One region of the Streptomyces sp. NPDC057302 genome, then DNA from elsewhere that is predicted to be linked to it. Evidence: riboswitches for the same ligand, from Rfam matches in the RefSeq annotation. Region 1 holds a riboswitch; each other region holds the start of a gene.
What was found. Region 1 has a riboswitch for cobalamin ahead of ACFUPX_RS17735 (CoA-acylating methylmalonate-semialdehyde dehydrogenase). Riboswitches for the same ligand answer to the same signal wherever they lie in the genome.
Positions count from the first base shown of each region.

Region 2: another riboswitch for cobalamin. It lies ahead of ACFUPX_RS30985 (ABC transporter substrate-binding protein); the one in region 1 lies ahead of ACFUPX_RS17735 (CoA-acylating methylmalonate-semialdehyde dehydrogenase).
Region 3: another riboswitch for cobalamin. It lies ahead of ACFUPX_RS42360 (ABC transporter substrate-binding protein); the one in region 1 lies ahead of ACFUPX_RS17735 (CoA-acylating methylmalonate-semialdehyde dehydrogenase).

Region 1 is NZ_JBHUZJ010000021.1:88,730-93,987, reverse strand. It holds gene ACFUPX_RS17745 (enoyl-CoA hydratase/isomerase family protein) at 1-504, opposite strand, end outside; gene ACFUPX_RS17740 (acyl-CoA dehydrogenase family protein) at 501-1,649, opposite strand; gene ACFUPX_RS17735 (CoA-acylating methylmalonate-semialdehyde dehydrogenase) at 1,655-3,154, opposite strand; cobalamin riboswitch at 3,397-3,582, opposite strand; gene ACFUPX_RS17730 (short-chain fatty acyl-CoA regulator family protein) at 3,637-5,055, opposite strand.
Region 2 is NZ_JBHUZJ010000058.1:8,075-13,332, forward strand. It holds gene ACFUPX_RS30970 (putative leader peptide) at 103-204, opposite strand; gene ACFUPX_RS30975 (ABC transporter ATP-binding protein) at 274-1,059, opposite strand; gene ACFUPX_RS30980 (FecCD family ABC transporter permease) at 1,056-2,111, opposite strand; gene ACFUPX_RS30985 (ABC transporter substrate-binding protein) at 2,159-3,121, opposite strand; cobalamin riboswitch at 3,165-3,290, opposite strand; gene ACFUPX_RS30990 (Mov34/MPN/PAD-1 family protein) at 3,286-3,708, opposite strand; gene ACFUPX_RS30995 (amino acid permease) at 3,792-5,258, opposite strand, start outside.
Region 3 is NZ_JBHUZJ010000130.1:2,170-7,427, forward strand. It holds gene ACFUPX_RS42350 (ABC transporter ATP-binding protein) at 1-211, opposite strand, end outside; gene ACFUPX_RS42355 (FecCD family ABC transporter permease) at 208-1,215, opposite strand; gene ACFUPX_RS42360 (ABC transporter substrate-binding protein) at 1,236-2,279, opposite strand; cobalamin riboswitch at 2,372-2,558, opposite strand; gene ACFUPX_RS42365 (VOC family protein) at 2,566-3,060, opposite strand; gene ACFUPX_RS42370 (helix-turn-helix domain-containing protein) at 3,066-3,932, opposite strand; gene ACFUPX_RS42375 (haloacid dehalogenase-like hydrolase) at 4,127-5,258, shown strand, end outside.

The DNA of each region.
Region 1 (5,258 bases):
GGTGAGCGCCAGGTGGGTGCCCAGTTCGCCGGGGGCGAGGGCCAGCAGGTAGGTGCCGCCCACATCGGGCACGAAGCCGATGCCGGTCTCCGGCATCGCGATGCGGGAGCGCTCGGTGACGATGCGGACGTCTCCGTGCGCGGAGACCCCGACGCCGCCGCCCATCACGATGCCGTCCATCAGGGCGACGTACGGCTTGGGGTAGCGGGCGATGCGGGCGTTGAGCCGGTACTCGTCGCGCCAGAAATCGGCGGAGGCGGTCGTCCCCGCGCGGGCGTCCTCGTAGATGGAGCGGATGTCGCCGCCCGCGCACAGGCCGCGCCCGCCGGCGCCCTGGATGATCACGGTGTGGACGGCCGGGTCGCTCTCCCAGGCGGTGAGCGCGTCGTCGACGCGGCGGACCATGGCGTGGGTGAGGGCGTTGAGGGCCTGGGGCCGGTTGAGCGTGAGGTGGGCCGCGTGGCCCTCGGTACGGAGCAGGACGTAGTCCTCGGCGGCGGTCACCGCAGCGCCTCCGTCAGGCTTCGGGCCACGATGACGCGCATGATCTCGTTGGTTCCTTCCAGGATCTGGTGGACGCGGAGGTCGCGGACGATCTTCTCGATGCCGTACTCGGTCAAGTAGCCGTATCCGCCGTGGAGTTGCAGGGCGCGGTCGGCGACGGAGTAGCCGGTGTCGGTGGCGAAGCGTTTGGCCATCGCGCACAGCTGCGGCGCTTGTGGGTCCGCGCGGTCCAGGGCCTGGGCCGCTTGGTGGACCAGGGCGCGGGCCGCGGCGAGTTCGGTCGCCATGTCGGCGAGGCGGAACTGCAGGGCCTGCGCGTCGAGGAGCCTGGCGCCGAACGCCTCACGGTCGGCGAGGTGCGTCAGACTCTTGTTGAGGGCGCTGCGGGCGCCGCCCAGGGAGCAGGCGGCGATGCCGAGGCGACCGCCGTTCAGGCCGCTCATGGCGATGCGGAAGCCGTCGCCCACGCCGCCGAGCAGCCGGTCGGCGGGGATCCGTACCCCGTCCAGGATCACCTGGCGGGTGGGCTGGGCGTTCCAGCCCATCTTCTTCTCGTCGGGGCCGAACGAGAGCCCGGGGTCGTCCCGGTCGACGACGAACGCGGAGATGCCCCCGGGGCCTTCCTCACCGGTGCGCGCCATGACGACGTACACCTGCGCGGCTCCCGCGCCGGAGATGAACTGCTTGACGCCGCTGAGGACGTAGCCGCCGCCGTCGCGGACCGCCCGGGTGCGCAGGGACCCGGCGTCCGATCCGGCGCCCGGTTCGGTGAGGCAGTAGCTGCCGAGATCGTCCATGGAGCACAGGCGGGGCAGCCAGCGTGCCCGTTGCCCCGGGTCTCCGTAGGCGTCGATCATCCAGGCGACCATGTTGTGGATGGAGAGGTAGCCGGCGATGGAGGGGCAGCCGGAGGCGAGGGCCTCGAAGACGAGGACCCCGTCGGCCCGGGTGAGACCGCTGCCTCCCGCGTCCTCCCGTACGTAGACGCCGCCGAGCCCGAGCCCGGCCGCCTTGCGCAGTACGTCCAGGGGGAAGTGCTTGTCCTGGTCCCACTGCACGGCGCGGGGGGCCAGGTGGTCCTCCGCGAAGTCGAGCGTGGTCTCGACGAGGGCCTGTTGGTCCTGGGTGAGCGAGGTGGTGGTCATGGCGCTCATCCCATGGTGGGCAGGGTGAAGCTCGCGCCTTCCCTGGCCCCCGAGGGCCAGCGCGAGGTGACGGTCTTGGTGCGGGTGTAGAAGCGGATGGCGTCCGGGCCGTGCTGGTTCAGGTCGCCGAAGCCGGATCGCTTCCAGCCGCCGAAGGTGTGGTAGGCCACGGGGACCGGGATGGGGACGTTGACGCCGACCATTCCGGTGTTGACCCTGCGGGTGAAGTCGCGGGCGGTGTCGCCGTCCCTGGTGAAGATCGCGACCCCGTTTCCGTACGGGTGCTCGCTGGGCAGGCGCAGGGCTTCCTCGTAGTCGGCGGCTCGTACGACGCACAGGACGGGGCCGAAGATCTCCTCGCGGTAGACCCGCATCCGCGGGCTGACCCGGTCGAAGAGCGACGCTCCGGCGAAGAACCCGTTCTCGTGGCCGGCCAGGGTGAACTGCCGTCCGTCGACGACGAGTTCCGCGCCTTCGTTGACGCCGATGTCGACGTAGCGCCGGACGCGGTCGAGGGCGTCCCTGCTCACCAAGGGGCCGAAGTCGGCGTCCGGGTCGTCGCTGCGGCCGATGCGGAGCGTGCCGATGCGTTCCTTGAGCGCGGCGACCAGCCTGTCAGCGGTCTCCTCGCCCACGGGCACGGCCACCGAGATGGCCATGCAGCGCTCGCCCGCCGAGCCGTACCCGGCGCCGATGAGCGCGTCGACGGCCTGGTCGAGGTCGGCGTCCGGCATGACGATCATGTGGTTCTTGGCGCCGCCGAAGCACTGGGCGCGCTTGCCGTGGGCGGCGGCGGTGGCGTAGATGTGCGCGGCGACGGGAGTGGAGCCGACGAAGCCGAGCGCGCCGACACGGGGGTCCTCCAGGAGGGTGTCGACCGCCTCCTTGCCGCCGTTGACGACGTTCAGGACGCCGGGCGGCAGGCCTGCCTCCAGGAAGAGTTCGGCGAGGCGCAGGGGTACGGACGGGTCGCGCTCGGAGGGCTTGAGGATGAACGCGTTGCCGCAGGCCAGGGCGGGCGCGGCCTTCCACAGCGGGATCATCGCGGGGAAGTTGAACGGGGTGATCCCGGCGACCACGCCGATCGGGGCACGCAGCGAGTGCACGTCGATCCCGGTGCCCGCGTTGTCGGTGAACTCGCCCTTGAGCAGATGCGGGGCCCCGGCGGCGAACTCGACGACCTCCAGGCCGCGTTGGAGGTCGCCGTGCGCGTCGGCCACGGTCTTGCCGTGCTCGGCGGAGAGCAGCCGCGCCAGGGAGTCGCGTTCGGCCTCGACGAGCTGGAGGAAGCGGAGCAGGACGCGGGCGCGCCGCTGCGGGTTCCAACTGCCCCACTCCTGCTGCGCCGTGACCGCGTCGGCGATCGCCGCCTCGGTGTCGGCGCGGCCCGCGAGCGGTACGCGGGCCTGGACGGTGCCGGTGTTGGGGTCGTACACGTCGCCGAAGAGGCCCGACGTGCCGGCGGTGTGCTTGCCGCCGATGAAGTGGGTGAGTTCACGGACCATGGGTGCCTGCTCTCGTCAGGTGAGATCCGGGGACGGCACGGCGAGCCGCCTGCGGGGCGCACGGGTGTGTGCGCTGCCGGTGCGAGCCGTGGGACAGCGGACGTCGGGGCCGTCAGGCGTACGGGGAGACCGCCGGGGGCCGCGAAGTCCTATGAGCGCGTGGTGAGTTGTGTGCGCTCCGCCGGATCACCAGGGTCGTGGGTACGGACCGGTGCCATGCGTGTCTGCTCCATCCTCGTGGACAACACGGAACATTCCGCGGCCGGTATCCTGACTCCCGGATCTGCGCGCGCCGCCCGCCTTCCCGGCAGACCTCGCCAGTGGCGTGTGGATGACGGCACACTCCCCGGTCACAGTGGCGGGACCGTGCCGGATTCACACCGGCTTCCCTGCACCGCGGACCTTGTGCCACGAACATATAGTTGGACGTCCTAGTAAGTCCACCCCTCCACGCCGTGGACGCCCGGTCCGGCCCGCCACCGTCAGCCGGTGCCCGGCTGCTCCCCGGCCACGGGATAGGGCACGAAGGTGCTGCTGTTCTCGTCGATCGCCAGGCGCCGGTCCAGCGGGGGCACCGCACGCTGGGGGCAGTCGGTGCGTTCGCAGAGGCGACAGCCCATGCCGATGGGTACGGCGGACGAGGCGCTGGCGAGGTCGAGCCCGTCGGAGTAGACGAGCCGTGCGGCGTGCCGGATCTCGCAGCCGAGGCCGATGGCGAACGTCTTGCCGGGCTCGCCCCAGCCGCCGCGGTGCCGGGTGACCGCGCGGGCGGTCCACAGGAAGCGCTGGCCGTCCGGCATGGAGGCGACCTGGACGTGGATGCGGCCGGGCGCGGGGAACGCCTCGTACACGTTCCACAGCGGGCAGGTGCCGCCCGCGCGGGAGAAGTGGAACGCGGTGGCGGACTGCCGCTTGGACATGTTGCCCGCCCGGTCGACCCGGACGAAGGAGAAGGGCACACCGCGCAGCCGGGAGCGCTGCAAGGTGCTGAGACGGTGGCAGATCGTCTCGTAGCCGAGGCCGAAGTGGTCGGTGAGGCGCTCGATGTCGTAGCGGAACTCCTCGGCGGCGGCGTGGAAGCGGCGGTAGGGCAGGATCAGCGCCGCCGCGAAGTAGTTGGCGATGCCGATGCGGGCCAGCGGCCAGGCCGCGGTCTCCTGGCCGAAGTCCTCCGACGCGAGCGCGGAGACCTCGTCCGCGTATTCGAGCAGGGCGAGCTGGGTGGCCATCCGGAAGGCCTGCTGGCCGGGGCGCAGCCGGCTGGAGAGGTGCAGGACCCGGGCCGTCGGGTCGTAGTGGTGCAGGAGTTGACCGGCGTCCGCGGCCAGGCGCACCCCGTGGCGCTCGGCGAGGCGCTCGGCCAAGGCGCGGACGACCTCGCCGGGGCGCACCCCGATCTCGGCGGCGAACTGTTCGGCGGCCAGGTCGATGTCGTGCAGGTAGTTCTGGCGCCGGTAGAAGAACTCACGGATCTCCTCGTGCGCGGAACGGGGTTGCGCCGCCGCTCCCGGCCCCCGCCCCTCGGCCGCCTCGGAGAGCTGTTCGGTGAGGTGCTGGTTCCGTCGCCCCAGGTCCACCAGGACCGTCGCCACGGCGGGCATGCGCGACGCCAGGTCCGAGAGGTCGGAGGCGGACACCCGTCCCGCGGAGACCTCGCCGGTGAGGGCGTCCCGCAGGTCGGCCACCAGGCGGCTGGTGTCGCGCGCGGAGAAGAAGCCCGGGTCGACGCCGAACGCCTCGGTGAGCCGCAGCAGTACGGGCACGGTCAGCGGCCGGGAGTCGTGCTCCATCTGGTTGAGGTAGCTCGGCGAGATGGCCAGGGTGCGGGCCAGGTCGGCCTGGCTCATGCGGCGCTCCTCGCGCAGCCTGCGCAGCCGTGCTCCCGCGTACGTCTTGCTCACCCGTGGCTCCTGTCCGGTCACGATCACCCTCGTCGGCACTGCTCGCGATGGTAGCCACGCGAACGCGGATCGCGGCATTAACAGACTTGGCAATACGGCGGGAAAAGATGCGCAGAAGTTGGCACCTTTCCCTTCTTGTTGGCACTGAGTGCCGGTGCCAGAGTCGTACCGCGGCCCGCCGGACTCCGTCGGGCGGATCGGGA
Region 2 (5,258 bases), on a different contig from region 1:
CGGCCCGGTGGTGCGGGTACGTAAGTTCGGGTGCGTGAGGCTCTGCTGCGCAGGGCGCTACGCGGGGTGGCGCCGCGGCTCACGGCCGTACGGCGGCGGCGGTCAGCGCGAACAGATCGCGCTGGAAAGCCTGCACAAATCGACGTGCAGACGCGCAACGAGCAGCATGCCCGGCATCTTGTCGCTCACGTCGTGGGGAACCATGCGGTCATCGTATCGATTCCCGGTCCGGGTTCTGGAATGTGATCTCGCATGGTGGACGGATTGCGTCCATCACCTGGATGGCGGGAGATACGTGACCGTCGGCGCCCCGGTCACGGGGTGCACCGAGACCTCCGCCGTGACCCCGTACACCTCGGCGAGGAGCTCGCTGGTCAGGACCTCCTTCGGCGGTCCCGACGCGACGAGGCGGCCCGCGTCGAGCACGTACAGACGATCGCAGTAGTACGCGGCCAGATTCAGGTCGTGCAGGGCCAGGAGATTCGTCGTGCCGAGGTCGCGGACCAGGGAGAGGATCTCCAGCTGGTAGCGGATGTCCAGGTGGTTGGTCGGTTCGTCCAGGACCAGGACCCCGGGCTCCTGCACCAGCGCCCTCGCCACCAGGGCGCGCTGGCGCTCGCCGCCGGAGAGCCCGGCGAAGGCGCGGTGGGCGAGATCGGCGGCCCCGACCCGCTCCAGGGCCTCGCCGACCAGGGCGGCGTCCCGCGCGGTGTCCGCCTCCCAGAAGCGCTTGTGCGGGGAGCGGCCCATGGCGACGATCTGCCGGACGGTGAGCTCGAAGCCGGTGTGCCCGTCCTGCGGGACGGTGGCGATGCGGCGGGCGCGGTCCTTGGCCGAGCGGGCCGCGAGGTCGTCGCCGTCCAGGAGCACGCGCCCGCCGGTGGGCGTGAGGGTGCCGTAGACGCAGCGCAGGAGGGTGGTCTTGCCGCTGCCGTTGGGGCCGACCAGGCCGACGGTCTCGCCTCGGGCGGCGTGCAGGGTGACGTCGTCGACGAGGGGCTTCCCACCTGTGCGGTAGGTGAGGGACTCGGCGGTCAGGGTCGCCGCGGGGTTGCTCACGCGGTCGCCTCCGTACGGTTCCTTCGCAGCATCCAGAGGAAGAACGGGCCGCCCGTCAGCGCCGTCAGGACGCCGACCGGGATGTCCTGCGGGGCCGCGACCGTGCGCGCGGCGAGGTCGGCCGCCACCAGGAACACCGCGCCCATCAGGGCCACCACCGGCAGGAGCGCCCGGTGGGCGGCGCCGACCAGCATCCGGGCCGCGTGCGGCACCATCAGGCCGACGAAGCCGATGGCTCCGCTGTAGGCGACGAGTACGCCGGTCAGGAGCGAGGCGAGGACGAAGACGGCGGCGCGGAAGCGGGCCGTGTCCAGGCCGAGGACGGTGGCGCCCTCCTCGCCGACCAGGAGCAGGTCCAGGGGGCGGGCCAGGGCGACGAGCAGCGCCGTGCCCACGATCAGGGCGGCGCCGGGCAGGGCGAGCATGTCCCAGCGGGCGCTGCCGAGTCCGCCGAGCGTCCAGTACAGGACTTCCTTCAGGTGGTCCGTGCTGTCGGCCATGATCAGGATCAGGCTGGTCAGGGCGGAGAGGATGTACGAGACGGCCACTCCGGCCAGGATCAGGCGCCCGGTGGCGAAGCCCCCGCCTCCCGACCTCGCCAGGGTGTAGACGACGAGCAGGGAGAGCAGGGCGCCCACGAAGGCGGCGGCCGGGATGGTGACGGTGGTGGCCAGGCCCGTGCCGATGCCGAAGGCGCTGCCGAGGACGATGACGGCGACGGCTCCGGCGGAGGCGCCGGAGGAGACACCGAGCAGGAACGGGTCGGCCAGGGGGTTCCTGACCAGGGCCTGGAGGACGGTGCCGATGACGGCGAGGCCCGCGCCTACGGCCGCGCCGAGCAGGACCCGGGGTAGGCGGACGTCCAGCACGATCGTGCGGAACGGGGAGGGCTCCGCGCGGCCGGTGAGGATCTCCAGGACGTCGGCCGGGGGTATCCGAACCGAGCCCAGGACCAGGCCTGCGACGACCGCCGCCGCGAGGGCTGTCAGCAGCCCGGCGACGACGGTGCCGTACCGCAGCCTTACCCTCGCCGCGGACCGGTTGCCGTCGATCACCGGCTCCGCCGAATTCGTCCTCAAACGCCGGACGGCCTGAGGATTCACAGCTGGTCCGCCAGCTTTTCCACCGCCCCCGGTGCCCTCACCCCCACCACCGTGTCCGACAGCGGAAGGACCGCGAAGCGCTTGTGCTTGATGGCGGGGACGTCCGCGAGGACCGGGTCGTCCAGGAGGCGCTTCTTCTTCTGGGCGACCGTCGTGCCGCCGTAGTCGAGGATCACGATCATCTCGGGCTTGCGGTCGACCACCGACTCCCAGGACGCGTCGCCGAAGGACTTGTCCAGGTCGGCGAAGACGTTGCGCCCGCCCGCCCGTTCGATGATGTCGTTGCCGATGCCACGGCCGCCCGCAGTGAACGCGGTCTTGTCCCCGCTGTCGTAGACGAAGACCGGGACCCGCTTCTTGGACTTCAGCTTCTTCGCCGTGGCGGACAGCCGGCGCTCGGCGTCGCCCACCCACTCGTCCGCCCGCTGCCGCACCCCGAACGTGCTGCCGACCTCGCGGACCTCCTTGTAGACGTCGTCCATCGACACGGGCCGCTTCGCGCAGCCCTCGACGTTGAGGCGGCTCTCGACGCCGGACTTGGCCAGGGCCTTGCGGCTGCGGCCATCGCCCGCCTGGAACGCGCTCGCGTAGCCGCCGTAGACGAAGTCGGGGTTCGCGGCCAGGAGCTTCTCGTACGAGGGGTACTCCTTGGCGATGACCGGGGTGTCCGCGTACGCCTTCGCGTACTTCGGCAGCACCTTGTCGTCCAGGTACGCCGTGCCCGCGAGGCGGTCCTTCAGGCCCAGCTCCAGCATCACTTCCGTCGCGTGCTGGTTCATCGTCACGGCGCGCTCGGGGGGTGCTTCGTACGTCGTCTTCACGCCGCAGTTCGTGACCGTGTAGGGGAAGCCGGGGGCCTTCGCGGCGGGCTTTTCCGAAGCGGGGTCCGCGGCGGACGAGCAGGCGGCGAGCGGGACGAGCAGGGCCGCGGCGGCGAGCAGGCGTATGGGGCGGGGCATGGCTGGGCTGCCTCCTCCAGGGGATTCCGCGTCCCCTGCGTCGTGGGAGAAGAAGGCGGCAGGTCAGTTCCTGACTGCCCCGCCCGCGAAGGGTGGGGTCACAGTGGCGGGACCGTGCCGGATTCGCACCGGCTTCCTGGGCCCTGCCGCCTCAAAGGTGAAGCTCAGTATGCCTGGACGATCTCGACCTTCTCCTCGGTGACCTCCGCGTCCACGATCCGGAAGGAGCGGAACTGGAACTCGCCCGCGTCGTCGGCGTCGGCCGTGGAGACCAGGACGTAGTGGGCGCCGGGCTCGTTGGCGTACGAGATGTCCGTGCGCGAGGGGTAGGCCTCGGTCGCCGTGTGCGAGTGGTAGACGATCACCGGCTCCTCGTCGCGGTCGTCCATCTCGCGGTAGAGCTTGAGGAGGTCGGTCGAGTCGAACTCGTAGAACGTGGGCGAGCGGGCCGCGTTCAGCATCGGGATGAAGCGCTCGGGGCGGCCGGTGCCCTCCGGGCCCGCGACCACACCGCAGGCCTCGTCGGGGTGGTCCTGGCGCGCGTGCGCGACGATCTGGTCGTGGAGGGCCTGGGTGAGGGTCAGCATGGCAGCCAGGATAAGCAGAAGGGCCGGTCCGTACCGAAGAGTGGTACGGACCGGCCCACATGCTGGGATCAGGCGTTACGGCGCTACTTCTGCACCGTGTCCTGCGGCTCGGCCTCGCCGCCGCCCGTGGACTGCGCGTTGCCGCGCTTCTGCATGACCAGGTAGCCGACGCCGAGGATCAGGGCCCACACCGGAGCCGCGTAGAGCGAGATCCGGGCGTCCTTGTCGATACCCATCATCACGATGACCATGGCGATGAAGGCGAGGGCGAACCAGCTCGTGTACGGCGCTCCCGGCGCCCGGAAGGTGGACTGCGGCAGCTCGCCGCGGTCGGCCTTGCGGCGGTACTTGATCTGGCAGACCAGGATCATGATCCAGGCCCACATGCCGGAGATGGTAGCGAAGGAGACGACGTAGTTGAACGCCTCGCCCGGCCACTGGTAGTTGATCCAGACGCCGACCAGCATCAGCGCGGCGGAGAAGGTGGTGCCGACCAGGGGCAGGCCGTTCTTCGTGAGCTTGGTGAAGAACTTCGGGCCCTGCCCGTTGAGCGCCAGGTCGCGCAGCATGCGGCCGGTGGAGTACATACCGGAGTTGCAGGAGGAGAGCGCGGCCGTCAGGACGACGAAGTTGACGATCGCGGCGCCGACGCCGAGGCCCATCTTGTCGAAGGCGGCGACGAACGGCGAGACGCCCGGCACGAACTCCGTCCACGGCACGACCGAGAGGATCATGATGAGCGCGCCGACGTAGAAGACGGCGATGCGCCACGGCACGGTGTTGATGGCCTTGGGCAGGACGGTCTTCGGGTCCTTGGACTCCCCCGCGGTGACGCCGACGAGCTCGACGGCGAGGAAGGCGAACATCACGATCTGGAGCGTCATCAGCGTCGAGCCGATGCCGTTGGGGAAGAAGCCGCCCTGGTCCCACAGGTGGGAGACGGAAGCGGTGTCACCGGCGTCGGAGAAGCCGATGGTGAGGATTCCGGCGCAGATCAGGATCATGCCGATGATCGCGGTGACCTTGACCATCGAGAACCAGAACTCGAGCTCGCCGAAGAGCTTCACGGAGATCAGGTTGGCGCCGTACAGGATGACCGTGAAGATCAGCGCGTAGGCCCATTGTGGAATGGAGTCGTGCGTCCAGTACTGCATGTACTGGGCCGCCGCCGTGACTTCCGTGATGCCGGTGACGACCCAGAAGAGCCAGTACGTCCAGCCGGTCACGTACCCGAAGAACGGGCCGATGAATTCACGTGCGTACTCCGAGAAGGAGCCCGACACGGCGCGGTACATGAGCAGCTCGCCCAGGGCACGCATGATGAAGAAGATGACGAGGCCGGCGATGGCGTAAGCCAGGATGAGGCTCGGACCGGCCTTGTGGATGGCCTTGCCCGCGCCGAGGAACAGGCCGGTGCCGATGGCACCGCCGATCGCGATCATCTGGATCTGCCGGGCACCGAGCCCGCGCTGATAACCCTCGCCTGACGAACCGGACGAACCGCCCGCTCCGCCGGCCTCATTGCCGTCGTGATGCTCTTCGACCTGCAC
Region 3 (5,258 bases), on a different contig from region 1:
CCAGGGTGACCACTCCTGAAGCCGGGGCCAGGACGCCCGCGAGGATGCGCAGGAGGGTGGACTTGCCCGAGCCGTTCGGGCCGAGCAGGCCGACCGTCGCTCCGGGCGGCGGGGCCAGGGTCACTCCGTCGACGATGAGACGGCCGCCCGCCTCTCTGCTCACCCGGTCCGCGCGCAGGCCGGGTCCGGTTCGCAGATCGTGTGCGGTCACGTCGTCCTCCGTGTGCGGTAGAGGACCAGGACGAACGCCGGGACGCCGATCAGGGACGTCACCACCCCGACCGGGACCTCCTGCGGATCCAGGACCGTGCGGGCCAGCGTGTCCACCCACACCAGGAACACCGCGCCCGCGAGCGCCGTCACCGGGAGCAGCCTCGCGTGCCCGGAGCCGACCAGGGCGCGGGCCGCGTGCGGCAGGACCAGGCCCACGAAGCCGATGGCGCCCGCGCTGCTGACCAGGGCCGCCGTCAGCAGGGCCGTGACGCAGAGCAGGATCAGCCGGGTGCGGGCCACGTGGACGCCCAGTGTCGCCGCCGCGTCCTGGCCGAAGACGAACGCGTCCAGGGTGCGGGCGTGCGCCAGGCAGATCGCGAGGGCCACGAGGAGCACCGCCCCGCACATCCAGACGTCCGTCCAGCCCACCCCGCTCAACGAGCCGAGCAGCCAGAACAGGACACCGCGCGTCGTCTCCGCGTCCCCCGCCGTGAGGATCACGAACGAGGTGAGCGCGGAGAAGAGCTGCATCGCCGCCACCCCGGACAGGATCACCCGGTCGACGCTCCCGCCCAGGGTGTGGCTGAGCAGCAGGACCAGGGCGAACGAGCAGAGGGCTCCCACGAAGGCGCCCGCCGAGATCGACACCACTCCCCCGCCGACCCCCAGGACGACGATCGCGACCGCGCCCGTGGACGCCCCGGAGGAGACGCCGAGCACGAAGGGGTCGGCGAGCGGGTTGCGCAGGAGGGACTGGAGGACCGTCCCGCAGACCGCGAGGCCCGCGCCGCAGACCGCGGCCAGGAGCGTGCGCGGCATGCGCAGGTTCCAGACGATGCCGTCCCGGATGGGCGTCAGCGTCGCCTCTCCCCAGCCGAGGTGGGCCGCGAGCGCCGACCACACGTCCGGTACGGAGATGTCGGCGGGGCCGATCGTGACGGCCACCGCCACGGAGAGGACGAGGGCGGCGAGACCGGCCGTCCAGAGCAGGGTGCCGCGCATGCCGCCCGGGAGGGCTCGCGTCACTTGGTGAGCCCGAACTCACGCAGCGCGTCGGCGACTTGCTCCACGCCGTCCACCGTGCGGATCGTCGGGTTCATGGCCTGGCCGCTCAGCAGTACGTACCGCTTCTTCTTCACGGCGGTCAGGTTCTTGGTGACCGGGTTGGACTCCAGGAACGCGATCTTCTTCTTCGCGCTCTCCGCCGTCTGCGACTTGCGGGTGAGGTCGCCGATGACCAGGACGTCGGGGTCGCGGTCGGCCACCGTCTCCCAGTTGATCTGGGGCCACTCCTCGCGGGTGTCGTCGAAGACGTTCTTCACGCCCAGCTCGCGGGTGATGATGCCCGGCGCCCCGCAGCAGCCGGCGATGTAGGGGGCGTCGGAGTTGGCGAACCAGTAGAGGAGCTTCGTGCCCGAGGCGTCGGCGTCCTTGACGGTCTTGGTGGCCTTGGCCACCCGGCCCTTGAGGTCGCCGATCAGGCGTTCGCCGCGCTTCTCGACCCCGAAGGCCCGGGAGAGGTCCCGGACCTCGCCGTACACCGTGTCCATGGTCAGTGTCTTGACGCGGCTGCCGTCGCCGTCGCCGCTGTTGTCCTTGCCCGCGCAGTCGGAGGGCGAGACATAGGCGGGTACGCCGAGTTCGGCGAACTTGGCGCGGTCGGCGACGCCGCCCTTGCTGACCGTGGCCAGGAAGGAGGCGGTGACGAAGTCCGGTTCCTGGGCGAGGACCTTCTCGAAGGAGGGGTAGCTGTCGGCGAGCCGGTCGACCTTGGCGTTGTCCTTCTCCAGGCCCTTGAGCACGGGGTCCGTCCAGGTGCCGGTGCCCGCCATGCGGTCCGCGAGGCCGAGGGAGAGCAGGATCTCGGTGGAGCCCTGGTCGAGGGAGACGGCCCGCTGCGGGGGCGCCTTGATCTCCGCCTTCTTGCCGCAGGAGGAGAGGGTGAGGGGGTAGCCGTCAGCCTGCTTGGCCGCGGAGTCCGACGAGCCGGACGGGCCGCCGGACGAGCCGCAGGCGCTCAGGGTGACGGCCATGGCTGTGGCGAGGAAGCCGGACACGCCGGACATACGAACACGACGGGCTGTGGAGGACACACGATCCCTTGAGTCTCACGGCTCATACGCGGAGCCTGGCCTGCTTCGTCACCTCCGCCGCTCGGTGCGCGGGCGAAGGCGCCAGCAGGTCTTCGGACTCGGGGATCAGCCGGACGGGACGCCTTCCCAGGCGTCCGTGGACGCCCAGTGGCCGTGGCCCCGCCCGTCCCCCCTCACCGCTGCGCGTCAGTTCCGGATTCGCACCGGATTCCCTGGCCCTGGTGTGGGTCGACTGGCGTCCGCAAGCTATCACGCGAGGTCAGGAGGCCCGGTCGGGCCTCGGAGCGCCACGGTACGTACCGAACGACCACTTGTTGCCCTCGGGGTCGGCGATCGCGAACTCCCGGCTGCCGTACGGCTGGTCCTCGATCTCGCGGATGATCTCGACCCCGGCGGCGCTGAGCCGCTGGTAGAGGTCGTCCACGTGGTCGGTCACGACGTACGCGCCGAAGGTGCCCGGCTTCAGGCACCAGGCCTGGGACTTCTCGTCGTACGAGCCGAGCATGACGGCTCCGCCCTCGGGCCAGTCGAGCTCGGCGTGGGCCACGCGGTCGCCGTCCTCGTAGACGGCGGTCCGCAGGAAGCCGACCGTGCCGACCAGGAAGTCGATCAAGGCGGGGGCATCGTGGGCCTGGAGCGACGGCCAGACGTCGGGGGCGCGCCCGCCGGAGGAAGGCGTCGTGGAATCGGAGGCGGAAGCGGAGGCGGAGTCGGGGGCGGACGGGGACTTCGGCTGGTTCTCGGTGGTGTTCATGGGTCCTACTCTTCGCCCCCCGCACCGCTCCCGGCTTGGATATTCCGGCACTCTTCGGCCAGCCAGCCGCTGGGGCTCACTCCGGTGTACTGCCGGAAGTCCCGCACCAGGTGGGAATGGTCGTAGTAGCCGCAGTCGGCGGCGACGCGCGCCAGGTCGGGAGCGGCGCCCGCGGCCACCGAGCGCGCGACGGCGTTGCGGGCGCGCTGGAACCGCATGAGGCGCCCCGCCTGCTTGGGGCTCAGGCCCGTCTCCGCGCGAAAGAGCGTGGTGAGGCGGCGCTCGCTGAGCGCGACGTGCCGGGAGAGGCCGCGCAGGGTGCCGACGCCCTGGTGCCTGGCCAGCCAGGCCCAGGCCTCGGCGACCTCGGGGCGTACGGATCCGGCGGCGTCGTCGGCGGCCACGCGCTGCCTCAAATAGGCGGACAGGGAGGCGAACCGCTCCTCCCAGCCGCCCTGCTCGCACAGCAGCTCCCGTACGTCGGCGGCGCGGCGCCCCAGCACCTGCGCGCCGCACGTCACCAGGTCGCCCGCCAGCTCCGAAGCCGGTACGCCGAACAGGGCGCGGGCGGCCAGCGGGTGCACGGCGAGCTGGATGCCCGCCTCGTGCTCGGGCCTGACGACGTACGCCGGGGACTGGTGCAGGCCGCCGACGACGATGTCCGTGCGGGACGCCTCGGGGCCGCCCGCGTGCTCGGGGCTGTCGCCGGTGACGACGGGGCCGTCCAGCGAGAAGATCAGCGTCAGGTACGGGGAGGGCAGACCGCGGTGGAGTCCCGGCTGCTCGCCCACCGTGCGGTAGCCGACGGCGGACACCACCATGCCGTCGAGCCGCGGAGCGGCCCGCACGAACTCCCGGGAGACGGTCTCCATGCCTACCAGTATGCGACGGGCGGCCCTTCGAAGCAGGCCCCGGGCCCGCCGGCCGTCTGACGTGCCTACCCGCGCACGGGCGTCCCATGCCCGTTCCGTCCGGTGATGTCGATCATGGGAATTACCGGCCGGGCCCCATACGATGACCCGCCGCTCCGGACGGGGCGCGGACCGCTCTCAGGGGGCACACGAACATGGCAGTAAAGGCAAAGAGCAAGCTGGCCGTACTCGGCACGGCGGGCGCGCTCACCGCGGCCGTACTCGCGGGGACGGCCCTGTGGCCCAGCACGGACGCCACGGCCGCGGACGCCTCCACGACGACCGCGAAGACAGCGAAGACCGCCGCCGAGCTGAAGCACTGGCCCAAGCCGGTCGCGAAGAAGCTGGGCAAGGTCATCGCGAAGAACGAGCGCAAGGGCGCGTACGCCGTCTTCGACGCGGACAACACGACGTACCGCAACGACCTGGAGGAGTCCCTCCTGCCCTTCCTGGAGATGAAGGGGGTCCTGACCCGCAAGTCGATGGACCCGTCACTGAAGATCATCCCCTTCAAGGACACGAAGAAGCACAAGGAGAGCCTCTACAGCTACTACCTCCGGCTCTGCGACATCGACGACCAGGTCTCCTATCCGTGGGCCGCGCAGATCTTCTCCGGATTCACGCTCAAGGAGCTCAAGGGGTACGTCGACGAGCTCCTGGCCTACGACAAGCCCATCCCCGCCGAGTACTACGAGGCCGGGAAGGTGACGAAGACCGAGGTCAAGAAGCCCGAGTTCTTCACCGGCATGCAGGAGCTCTACAAGTCGCTGCGGGGGCACGGCATCGAGGTGTACGTCGTCAGCGCGGCCAGCGAGGACCTGGTGCGCATGGTCCTCTCCGACCCCAAGTACGGCTACAACGTGAAGCCCGAGAACGTCATCGGCGTGGGCCTCCAGCTCAAGGACCGCAAGACGGGCGAGGTGACCAGCTCCCGCAAGGAGATCGCGGAGGGCCGCTTCGACCAGAAGAAGCTCGCGGGGCGTGAGCTGACGCCGAACCTGTGGGCGCCGATGACGTGGTTCCAGGGCAAGCCTGCGGCCATCAACACGTACATCGACGAGTGGAAGAAGCCGGTCCTGGTGGCGGGCGACACCCCGGCGAGCGACGGCCCGATGCTGTTCCACTCCGCCGACGTGAAGCACGGCGGTGCGCGGGTCTGGGTCAACCGCAAGGACTCGTACATGAAGCAGCTCGACGGGATGAAGAAGAAGAACGCCGACCGCCAGCGTGAGCTCGGTCAGCAGGTCACCGCGGACAAGCGCTGGCTGACGGTGGTCCCGGACGAGA